Regions from separate parts of the Turicibacter sp. H121 genome, predicted to be linked through region 1. Evidence: riboswitches for the same ligand, from Rfam matches in the RefSeq annotation. Region 1 holds a riboswitch; the other holds the start of a gene.
The links. A riboswitch is a leader RNA that binds a small molecule or an ion and turns the genes downstream of it on or off. The one in region 1 is predicted to bind lysine.
Positions count from the first base shown of each region.

Region 1 (6,351 bases):
CTGAGAGTTAAAGTGAGCACCTAAATCACAACCTGATCCTGTTGCTGATAAAAGGGTTGTATCTGAAATAGGTGAGGCATGATCTCCAAAGATAGCACCTGATAAAACAGCAGCCATCACTGGAATCATTAAATTCATATCAATCGCCGCTGCGACTGAACCAGCAATTGGAAGTAAGATTCCAAATGATCCCCATGACGTTCCTGTTGCGAAAGCCATGAAGCTTGCGACAATGAACATTACAACTGGGATGAAGTTTGGATTAATGTTCGCTGATGTAATGACAGAGGCTAAGTAGCCACCCGCATCTAACGCACTAACTAACTCACAAATTGCCCATGCTAATAATAAAACGATAATGGCTCCAACCATTGACTTCATCCCTGAGAAGAAGGCTTTGACATATTGGTTCTGCGTGACTTCACCACTTATAACATGACGATATGCCATTGCCATTGAGACGATTAATCCCGCTGCTCCACCAAAGCGAAGCGCTGTTGATAGGTTGATGTTATCTAAGATTGCAAAGAATAAATTGAAGTCTGATGCGTTATTCATTGCGCCTACATAGCCAGTATACACCATCGTTAACACCGTCACGACGATTAAGGTCAAGATTGGGACGATTAAATCCCACACTGTTCCTTTTGATGACTCCACGTCGCCTCCGTGAGCGTTTGCCACTTCAGCACTCGTAAGAGAACTATCATTCCCATTGATCGTATCCGTCTCGTATTTTTTCATGAGTCCAAGATTTAAATTGTATTTAATGACAATGAAGACCATGATAACTGAGACAATCACATAGAAATGATAAGGAATCGTCATTAAGAAAGCAGAGAACGTATTGTACGTCGCACCTGTACTTGCAAAAATAACTGCCATCGATCCCATCACTCCAGTCGCCCAACTTGAAATCGGTGAGATCACACAGATTGGTGCTGACGTTGAATCGACAATGTAAGCTAGTCGCGCTCGTGAAATTTTTTGTTGCTGAGCTAACGGTTTTGAGACATTTCCGACAACTAGGGCATTAAAGTAGTCATCAACAAAAATTAAAATTCCTAAAATGGCAGACGTATATTGAACGCCTTCACGCGTTTTAACGCGTTTGATAATCGCTTTTGTAAACGCAGACGCTCCGCCTGATAAGACGATGTAAGCTGTAATGGCCCCAAGTGCAAGTAAGAAGAAAATAATCGACAGGTTCCAATCGTTTAAAAAGCCGATTAATCCATCTTTTTCAAAAATAAGTCCACTAAACGTTGAGACAAGCGTTTCAACCGTTTGAATGAGATTGAAATTGGCTAAAATAAAAGCAGCCGAAATGGCACCAATCCCGAGTGATAATACGACACGGCGCGTAAAAATAACAAGGGCAATCGTAAGTAGTGCCGGAATTAACGCATAAATGGTTCCAATCATATAAATCATCTCCTCAATTGTTAGTGCAATTGAATAAGAAGCTGTTCTTTTGATAAAGAAAAAAGAGCCATGCAGAGTTAAACTCATACATGGCTCTAAAAAGTCTAAGGTTATTAGACGATAGATGACAAGTATTATTTAACTCTCCGATCATTAGTCCTCCACTACAATTGTAGTGACAGTGTTAAATTTATTCAACATAACACCAGCACAAGTTTGGTTGACACAAACAAGACTTCGGCGTGGACACCTTTTAGAATTTGTCATCGACGTCACTCTCGAAATTCCTACTCATTGGACACGCACCTCTAACTCATCAAAGAGAACAAGAGACATATTCAATTAAGCCTATTTTAGCATCTTTTATAAAAAAGTCAAGCATTGGCCACCAAAATAATCAAATCAATATGTGAAAGTTATTATGAAATATAGGGATTTCGATGTAAAATGACAGGGAATGTGGTAAGATAAAGGATAGCTTAACAAAGCATTGGAGGTTTTAATAGATGAATATGTCACCTTTAAAGGTTGGTCAAGAATTTTTAGTGACGATTAAACGCATCGGAATTAACGGTGAGGGAATCGGATATTATAAAAAACAAGCGGTCTTTATTCCAGGAACGTTAGTGGGTGAAGAAGTGGTTGCGACTTGTACGCGTGTGGCAGGTGGTTACGCGGAAGCGGAACTGGTACGTGTGAAACGTAAATCAAAGCACCGTGTGCAACCAGCATGTGAAGTTTATGGACAATGTGGTGGATGTCAATTACAGCATATGTCTTATCAAGAGCAACTTCGTATTAAACGTGACGCGGTTTCACAAGCGATTGAACGTTATACGAATTTAGATCCTGAAGAATGTGATATCCGTCCAACTATCGGAATGAAAGATCCATATAACTACCGCAATCGCGCTCAAATGCCAGTTGGATATGACGAAGATGGGGTTATGGTTGGATTCTATAGCATGAATTCACGTGAATTAGTCAATGTGACAGATTGTGATGTTCAATATGAAGAAATTAACACAGTGATCAATCATGCGGTTGATTTATTAGATGATTACAAAGTGTTCGCTTACGCACCTAAAACGAAAAAAGGAACAGCACGCTACATCGTCGTTCGTCGTGGATTCAAAACAGGTGAGGTTCAGGTGACGTTCGTATTTGCTAATAACGAGTTCAGAAAAATGAATGCTTTAGCGAAAGACTTAATGAAATATTGCCCAGATGTTAAATCGGTCTATTTAAATATTAACAACGAAGATACGCATGAAATCTTCGGAAAAGAAATGAAGCACATCGCTGGAGAAAAATTCATTTCAGATGAATTAGGACGCTTCAAGTTCAACTTATCTCCACGCGCGTTCTATCAGTTAAACCCAGAACAAACGATTAAATTATACAACCAAGTCAAATATGCAGCTGCTTTAAAAGGAAACGAAAAAGTGGTTGATGCTTACTGTGGTGTTGGAACAATCGGTCAATGGGTTGCAGATAAAGCAAGTGAAGTACGTGGGGTGGATATTACACGTCAAGCGATTGCGGATGCGAAAGAAAATGCAAAATTAAATGGCTTAACAAATACATACTATGCCGTTGGTAAAGCAGAACAAATCGTACCGAAATGGGCGAATGAAGGATTTAAACCAGATGTCGTGATTGTGGATCCTCCTCGTACAGGATTAGGAACTGAGCTAATCGAGATGTTAAAACGTGTGCAACCAAAAACGATTGTGTATGTGTCATGTAATCCATCGACGTTAGCTAAGAATTTAAAAGAATTAACGAAGAAATATCGTGTGGACTATATTCAACCAGTGGATATGTTCCCACAAACATCTCATGTTGAGGCTGTTGTGCGCTTAGTTCGCCAAGACCGCCCAGCTAAAAAACAACGCTAATCATTTAGACAGTATCTTTAAGATGCTGTCTTTTTTTATACTAAGATGCACAGGGAGGGTATCAGGTCAAGTGGCTAGCGTTGTACGTTGGTGGGCAAGAAATTAAAATAATAAAAAAGTGTAAGGCAACTTGAGTGGTGAGGATTCGTCAGATGGGCCGTACCTATTAGTAGTGAGTAAACTCGCTATTAATCCCATGTCCTCACCCTCCCATTAGTTGCCTTAATTTTATTTTGAAACCTCTTTGGAGAAATGAAGATAGACTAGCACTCTTGAGGGGATCATAGTTAGAAAGTTGCATCATCGGATACTATAGAACCTATTTTTAGGATGTGAATGAGTAGATTGACTAAATGAAAAATCGTTTTATGAATTATTCACTATATTTTAATGTGATTATTAGGATATATCTCAAGGTATGGATACAATCTTGAATTAAGGAGAGTTAAATAATAAAATGTTTTATTTTTAGGTAAATATCGATGCTTCAAAATATTAATTTTGTTAGCTATGGTCAATAAATAATTTATTGGAATTTTGATGATAAAACTCATTCTCAATAAATATCAACAGTTTGTTAATACAGATAGTACCAAAAAAGATTTAGTTAAAAAGAAGAAATTGATAATTATTCATTATCGATTAAAATTTCGTTAGAATAAAACTGATTTATAGGGAGATTTAAATAAATTATTGACGGACTTTTTGTATAAATGAATTTAATATTTACTTTTTGTAGAAAAAATAGGGGAAAATGGTATAATTGTATATGCATTAAGAGAAATGGGAGGTAGGAGAGTGTTAAAAAAAATCTTAAATTTATTTATTGCATTAAGCTTAATTATTTCATCGACTAATATTGTAGCTTTAGCAGGAGTACAAAGTGAATATTCTATTGATGAAATAAACCAGGTTCTTGAAACTGAGGACATGGAGGGGAAAGAGACGGAAGTAGAGGAAGTAGAATCTGAAGGAACAGAATCGGAGGAAGTAGAATCTGAAGGAACAGAATCTGAAGGAACAGAATCAGAGAAAGTAGAATCTGAAGGAACAGAATCAGAGGAAGTAGAATCTGAAGGAACAGAATCAGAGGAAGTAGAATCTGAAGGAACAGAATCAGAGGAAGTAGAATCTGAAGGAACAGAATCAGAGGAAGTAGAATCTGAAGGAACAGAATCAGAGGAAGTAGAATCTGAAGGAACAGAATCGGAGGAAGTAGAATCTGAAGATACAGATATAGAGGCATTTAACTTAGATGATGATATTTTGGATGAAAATAAGATTTATGAACCCAAAAGTATTATTAATATAAATAAAGGATGGAGTTTTACAAAACAAGGAAAAACTACTTTGGTGAATTTACCACATTCTTGGGAGTATACTCATCCAACTATGTCATATATTCCACAAATGAATCAGATGACAGCGACTTATGAAAAAAGTTATTGATATTACAGGCTATGATTCAAAAAATTTATTTTTAAAATTCTATGGTTCAAATAAGAAAACAAAAGTATACGTTGATAATGTAGAGGTTGCAACTCATATTGGTGGTTTCTCAACATTTATTGTTGATATTACAGACTATGTTAATGGTAATAGCGCATTAATTAAGGTAGAAGTGACGAATTTAGATACTGATACAATTCCAATTAATACTGATTTTACACATTGGGCAGGTATTTATAGAGATGTTGAATTAGTCATAACTGATGATATCTATATTTCTACTGAAGATTATGGCAGTAGTGGGATTTATTTAGATACTAATGTTGATTTAAAAAGTAATACTGCGACACTAGCTCCAAAAATTGCATTATCACATTCAATTTCATCTAGTAAGAATGTTCTTGTTAGAGCAACATTAAAAGATACTGGTGGAAGAGTAGTTACAAAGACTGAATTACAACAAACATTAAATGGAAAAGTAGAAAATGATTATGTCTTTTTACCTGAAGTAATTGTAACTAATCCACATTTATGGCAAGGTGTAGATGATCCATATCTATATACTGTAGTTGTTGATGTATTAGATATGGCAGGAAATATTATTGATTCAGAAACACAGCGTATTGGTTTTAGAACTTTTGAATTTAAAGATGATGGATTTTATTTAAATGGTGTTAAATATAAATTAAATGGTGTAGGATTCCATCAGGATCGTAAAGGATATGGAAATGCTGTCTCTAAACAATCTAAAAAAGAAGATTTATTAATGATTCGAGAAATGGGAGCTAATGCTATTCGAACTGCGCATTATCCTCATGAACAGTATGTTTATGATTTAGCTGATGAAATGGGATTCATTGTATGGAATGAAATACCTTTCTATTTAATTATGGCTGATACGGAAGAGTTTAGAGAGACAACAAAACAGCAATTAATAGAAATGATTAGACAAGGCTATAATCATCCATCTATTGTATTCTGGGGAATTCAAAATGAAGTAAATACTAATCCATCATATGCACAGTTTGGATCACAATTTGATGTTTCGGTTGAAACGCTTTCTAAATTTATGAGAGAGCTTGCTGCTTTAGCAAAGTCAGAAGATAGTTCACGTTTAGTGGCACAAGCGCATATTAGTGGAGAAGACAAAGCTCGAGAGTCAGCTAATTGGACCATTAATTCTGATATAGATATTACAGGTTTTAATATTTATGCAGGGTGGTATAGTAATCTTAGCAGTGGGGCAACATTAATTGGAGCAAATAGCATTGGTAATTCATTAATGAGTATGTATAATAAATATTCTTCAATTTTAGCTAGTAATGGACCTATTATTCTTTCTGAATATGGAGCAGGAGCAAATATAAATCAGCATGCTGAAATGAATGAAAACTTTATATGGACGTCAACAAGCTCTAAAGGGGATTTCCATCCAGAGGAGTATCAAAGTTTTGTTCATGAAGCTGTCTTAAATAAATTAAATCAAATGGATAATTTAGGAGTTGCTTTTGCATGGGCGATGTTTGATTTCTCAAGTTATAGAAATGAAGGTGGACAAGAGCGATTAAATGATAAA
Region 1 covers NZ_CP013476.1:659,977-666,327, reverse strand. Annotated here, with positions in the region: gene AT726_RS03290 (Na+/H+ antiporter NhaC family protein) at 1-1,512, opposite strand, end outside; lysine riboswitch at 1,572-1,744, opposite strand; gene rlmD (23S rRNA (uracil(1939)-C(5))-methyltransferase RlmD) at 1,932-3,326, shown strand; gene AT726_RS03280 (hypothetical protein) at 4,125-4,775, shown strand; gene AT726_RS03275 (glycoside hydrolase family 2 TIM barrel-domain containing protein) at 4,759-6,351, shown strand, end outside.

Region 2 (6,351 bases), 840 kb from region 1:
CATCCATCTTGTTAAACAGTCCAGCTTCTGTCATAGTCACTTTTGCTCCATTTGTTTCTTCGGCAGGTGTCCCGAACACATAGACTTTTCCACCGATTTCATCGATAACTTTACTTAAGGCAACTCCAGCCCCGGCACTGATTACACCAATCATATTATGACCGCATCCATGTCCTAATTCAGGTAAGGCATCGTATTCACAAAGGTATGCCACTGATAAACCTGGTTTCCCACTATCGTATACAGCCTCAAATGCAGTGTCTAACCCTGCCACTGGGCATTTAATTTCGAAATCATGTTCTTTTAAAAAGGTTGTTAATTTTTCAACTGCTTTGTATTCTTGATTCCCTAATTCCGGATTATCATGAATAAAGCGATTCATGTCTACTAAACGTTCTTTTAATGATTCCCCGATTGATAATAATTCTTTTTTCATTATACTGTCTCCTTATGACCATCCCATTAAGATGGCAATTGTAATAAAGATAATTGCTAATCCACCAAAAATTAATTGAACTGGCCAAACCCATTTAATCCATTTTGCCCATGGAATTCCCGCTACACCTAAACAAGCCATTAAAACAGCACTTGTTGGGAAGATAGCATTTGAGAATCCATCACCAAATTGGAAAATTAAAATTGAAGTTTGTGGTGTAATACCAACTAACTCACCAAGCGGTGCCATGATTGGCATCGTTAAAGCAGCTTGTCCTGATCCCGATGAGATAAAGAAATTGATAAACATTTGAACAAAGAACATCACATATCCAGCAACTAACGATGGCAATTGTCCAATGAAGTTTGATAAGTTATAAAGAATCGTATCAATAATTTGTCCGTCTTGAGCAATGATAACAATTGCACGTGCAAATCCAACCACTACTGCTGCACTAATCATATCTTTTGCTCCGTGAATGAATGAATTGGCCATATCATCTAAACTTAAACGCCCAATGAATCCACAGATAATTCCCGTTGCAAAGAAAATAGCCGCAATTTCCGGAATTCCAAATCCAAATTGTAAAACACCTATAACGATAGCAGCTAAACATACTAAGATAGATGCTAAAATAACTTTATGTTTGAGTGTGAATGGTAAATGTTCAGATTCTGCGTCTTCTAACTCCTGACGACGTACCTGATCAATTTCGTAAACTGGACTTAATTGTGGATTACGTTTAATACGGCGTCCATACCACATTAAATATAAAATTGAAGCCACTGTTGTAACGGCCCAGATAATTGTGCGGAATCCAACCCCTGTTCCTGCTGGCACCTGTGCGATACTTTGAGCAATTCCTACCGAGAATGGATTTAACATGGCTGTTGCGAATCCAACAATACATCCCATATAAGAAATTGCCATCGCCATAATACTATCGTATCCTAAGGCTAAACATAAAGGAATAAGCATCGCAATAAATGGAATAGCTTCTTCCGTCATTCCGAAGATGGCCCCACCTAATGAGAATAATCCCATAATAACCGGAATCATTAACATTTCTTTTCCTTTAAATGATTTAACGGCATTTGTAATTCCAGCATCAATAGCACGTGTTTTTGTAATAATTGCAATTGATCCGCTAACTACAAATAAGAAAGCAATAATTTCTGCCGCTCCTACAATTCCATGAATTGGGGCTTGTAATACACTAAATAATCCTTGAGGGGTTTGATCAACATAAGCGAATGAACCATCAACAACGACTGTTTTCCCTGCATCATTGACGATACGCTCATATGTTCCTGCAGGTAAAATCCATGTTGCTAATGCTACGATAACTAAAATAAATGTAACAATGACTAAAGTATGAGGGACTTTAAATTCTTTTGTCTCCTCTTTACCATCAACTCTTGGTTTTCTTAAACTAAGCATATTTTTTTCTCCCTCTTATTTTAAATTTTAAATAGTGTTTAGTTGAAAGAGGCAAATAAAAAAAGCCTTGAGCCATTCACTCAAGACCTTCAGAAAAGAACAATAGATCATCCTTATTTCCGATTCTCAAATGATAGCTCTCCACGATTATTGGGACGACTCTAATCAAAACATTCAAAAAGTCCTGAGGCCATTCTCAAGACTTTTATCATATAACCGTACTAAGTTAGGATGATTTAAATCCGGAATGATAGCCCTCCACAATAATAAATTGTGACAATGTTAAATATCTTCTACTTAACACCAGCTCTATAACCTTAAAGTATCAGTTATAGACTTCGGCGAGAATCCCTTTCCTATCGCGTCAACATCTTCACTCTTCGATAGTACTCTTAATTACCGCACCTCTATCTAAAACCTATTTAATTTACAATGTCATCTTATCTTATTTTATACTCAAAAACAACATTTTTTTATTAAATAGTATAAGAAACACTTATTTTTTATTATTAAAACATTAAAATTTTATATAAATTAGTTATAAATACCATATAATGTCGAAATTAGCATTTTATTGTTTGATGCTTGTTTTATCATTCTCTATTTTATAATCATATAGTTTAAAAGAAGACTATTTCGTTTATTTTTTAAATATTAATGTGTATTCATGATGATTTAAGGCTTTATTTTTTTGAATATTTTTAATGAAACATAAAAAGCTGTTGCTACCCCTAACAACAGCTTTCTACGTACCCTTGTAATGATGAACGACACTAACCTTAATTAGAGTGCATAACACTCTCCCTAATTAATGATAGATATAGAAACTTATTTTATATCGATTTTATTTGTAAGACATTTCAAATATGATGTGATTCTTCCAAGATTTCATCTAAATTGACTAAGTCAATTGGATAATCTTCTAAACTAATTTTATTATTAGTTGAGTTATTCGGAGTATCATTTACTTTCGTATCCGGAATGTACTTATTCTTTTGATCGATACAAAATGATAATCGTAATAAATAAATCATCCGATGCATTTGATAATCGTTGAATTTATTCACTACTACGTCCTCCTGTTTCCATAACTATTATAAGTAGTTATTTATTGTATAATAAAGAAAAAAAGGTCACAGATTTATTAAAAAATCTGTGACCTTTTACGTAATAGCATCAAGTAAAATACGGTATTCATTTAAATCTTTCTGTTGACCAAGAACATCATCCATAATCCTTTTATATAATCGATTTTGAAATTTCGTATAAATAAACTCATCTAATATCTCTTTATCAACTAATTTTTGAATATCCTCTAACAAAATCAACATGGATTCAAAGTCTTGAGTTTCCCAATATAAATCTAATCCCCACTCTAAAGTCGCCTCTTGTTGTTCAAAAGAACCTTTATGAAAAATAATATCTTTAACCTCGACTAATAGACTATGAGCTTTTTCATAATTGCCTATTCTAAAATAAACTTCGCCCATCAAACATTTGGTAATCGAGCGTTGCTTAACTGTTTCACGGAGAGGGAGTGCTATCTTTAAACAATCAAGTGCTTGTTGATATAGTCCTGAGTCTTTAAAGCTATAGCCTAAATTATGATAAGCATAACCCAAATAGTCTTCATAAAAAGGATTATTAATCAATTCGAGTAGTAACTCTCTTCCTAACTCATCTCGACCTTGTCTTTTTAAAATGGTCGATTTAATTAAATACGCTGCCGCTTTAGGCTGTAGATATTCATTTTGTTCTAATACAGGAATAATCCACTCTAAACTTTTTTCATACTTGGCTTGATTTAAATAACAAAGAGAAATGTAATATCGAATGCGATTAATGTTTCTCCCCCTATCACCCTCCTGACAATTAATAGACAGTTGTAAGATAGAAATAGCTTCTTGATATTGCCCTAATGTAATATAATTAGTTCCTACTACTTCATATAAAGAAGCAGGATTTTTAGTAACCTGGATACAGTAGCCGATTGCCTTTAATAAATGAACATTAGCTGCTAATAACTCATCATTTTTAACATAGTGTAATCCAAGTAATGTTTCTATTTTAATTTTATATTCAATTAAATCAAAATCCGATGCAATCTTATTAAAAGTTTCATATTGATTTAAGGCATCTTGAAGATTACAATGCTGCTCTAACCATTCTCTTGCTTGTTCAACAGGTGATTTTATAAACTCATTATAGGAATAGTATTGTTGATAGTGACAATTACTCAATTCACAAATTGCATCATAAACATTTCTTAACATATTTTCATTTAAGGAGCGCTTCTCTGTCTCAATCATACTAATATAATTACGTGAGAATCCATAAGACTCAAATGCAATCTGCTTCAACCCATACTTCTCTCTTGCCTGACGGATCTTTTCTCCTATTGTTAAAAACATTTTATCACACCTAAACTATAATGATACTCTTATTAGATTAAAAACTAATCCAATCCATAATTATAACTTTTTTCCATTTATTTTACCACTCATTTAAATGTTAATACTTTTCGAGTATTCAATAAATTTTAAACCCACCCATCTAACAAAGCTGTTATATTCTTGAATAATTGTATTATCAATTGATACCATCCCACATATTTACTTTTACTATATATACAGAAATATTTCCTATAGCAATCTAAATGTTTGATATTTATGGCGTCCAAGACAGACTATAGTCTGAAGCGAGCCTGACATCTCCCGACAAAACGTATCCTCCATTGGCAGGGTTTGGATCACCTAGCGATTTCTGAAAGAAATCTATTCCTCAATTGCTAGGGCTTTAAAAGTTTTTACGATGTAAAAAACTTATGGGAGCTTATATTTTAATCAAGTTGGTTATACACCTCGCGACCTTCAACGATGGATAAGTAACAATTCATTTCCTCATCAAAGATTGCAATATCTGCATCTTTTCCGATTTCTAAACTTCCTTTACGATTGCAAACTCCAATCGATGTCGCTGGATTTAATGAAGCCATGTGAATAACTTCGGCAATAGTAGCATTTGTATTTTGCAAGAAGTTATAGATGGCTTTGTTTAATGTTAAGACACTTCCCGCTAAGTTTCCACTTTCTAATCGGGCAGCTCCATCTTTAACAACTACCCGCTGTCCACCAAGATCATATTGCCCATCCTTCATGCATCCCCCGCGCATACTATCTGTAATTAAAACAATCTTTTCTTTTCCTTTATTGTCTAATACGAATTGAAACAATTGTTTATTCACATGAATCGTGTCAGCGATTAACTCAGTAAAAACATCACTAGTTAAAGAGGCTCCGACTACACCTGGCTCACGATGATTTAATGGTGTCATTGCATTAAATAAATGTGTCACATGTGAACATCCTAAAGAAAAGGCTTCTTTGGCTTGGTCATATGTTGCATTTGTATGTCCAATCGACAACATAATATCTGTTTTTTCTTTCACATCTTTTGTGAATGAATAATCTTCATCCATTTCAGGTGCATATGAAACTAATCTAATCACATCTGTATAGTCTTTGATAAATTCATAACTCGGTTTAATAACATATTGTTCCGGTTGAGCCCCTTTATAAATCCTATTGATAAAGGGGCCTTCCATGTGAGCACCTAATACTTTCGCCCCATTTAGTGATTGTTCCATACATTCACGAATCACATTTAAAGCACCATAAATATCTTTAGGACTCATCGTCATCGTTGTTGGCAAAAATGATGTTACCCCATTCTTAGCAATACCCGTACTCATTAATTTAATCGCTTCCGTTGTTTGATCCATCGTATCTGCTCCGCAGCTTCCATGGACATGAACATCGATTAATCCTGGAGCAATATACATCCCCTTAGCATCAATCACCTCACAATCGATTGGCACTTCTGTTTGAATATGCTGAATTGTTTCATTAAAAACTAAAACTTTATTTTCAATAACCCCATTTAATGTTACTAATTTCCCATTAATAATTGCTTTCATACGCCACCTCATCCTATTGATCTTTGTTTAAACCAAACTCAAAATTCTCATTATTACACCTATCATATCTTCCATGACTGTTTTTTCTGCGATTAATCGATAATGATTTATTGATGATAGTCACCCTGTGATAAATTCCTTTCTTTATTTAGGAAAAGAACTGCTTAACATTTTTTATTCCGTTCCTTTACGAACAAGATTGTTCTATAACTAAACTATAGTTGAAAATGATATTTTTCAAGTAGTAAAAAAGACTTTTCTAGCTATTTTAATGCGTGAAAAGTCTTTTTTTATTCCATCAATTTAGTATTTAACACTCAAAATTTGATAGCTATCTAGGTGGCCATAGACTTCAAAATTAGTCGTTAATAGGTTAGTTAGAATAATACTTTCCTCACCCTTATTTTCTCTTCTCACTAAACTTAACTGGTGATCTTTATCAAATCTTAAAAATAGTAATTCTTCATTTTCAATTTCTTGTGGATAGAAATCAAAACCA
Region 2 covers NZ_CP013476.1:1,504,688-1,511,038, reverse strand. Annotated here, with positions in the region: gene AT726_RS07255 (M20 family metallopeptidase) at 1-436, opposite strand, end outside; gene AT726_RS07250 (YfcC family protein) at 449-1,876, opposite strand; lysine riboswitch at 2,120-2,294, opposite strand; gene AT726_RS07245 (hypothetical protein) at 2,737-2,943, opposite strand; gene AT726_RS07240 (transcriptional regulator) at 3,040-4,287, opposite strand; gene nagA (N-acetylglucosamine-6-phosphate deacetylase) at 4,716-5,852, opposite strand; gene AT726_RS07230 (TolB family protein) at 6,156-6,351, opposite strand, start outside.
Region 2: linked by a shared signal. The riboswitch ahead of AT726_RS07250 (YfcC family protein) and the one ahead of AT726_RS03290 (Na+/H+ antiporter NhaC family protein) in region 1 are both predicted to bind lysine.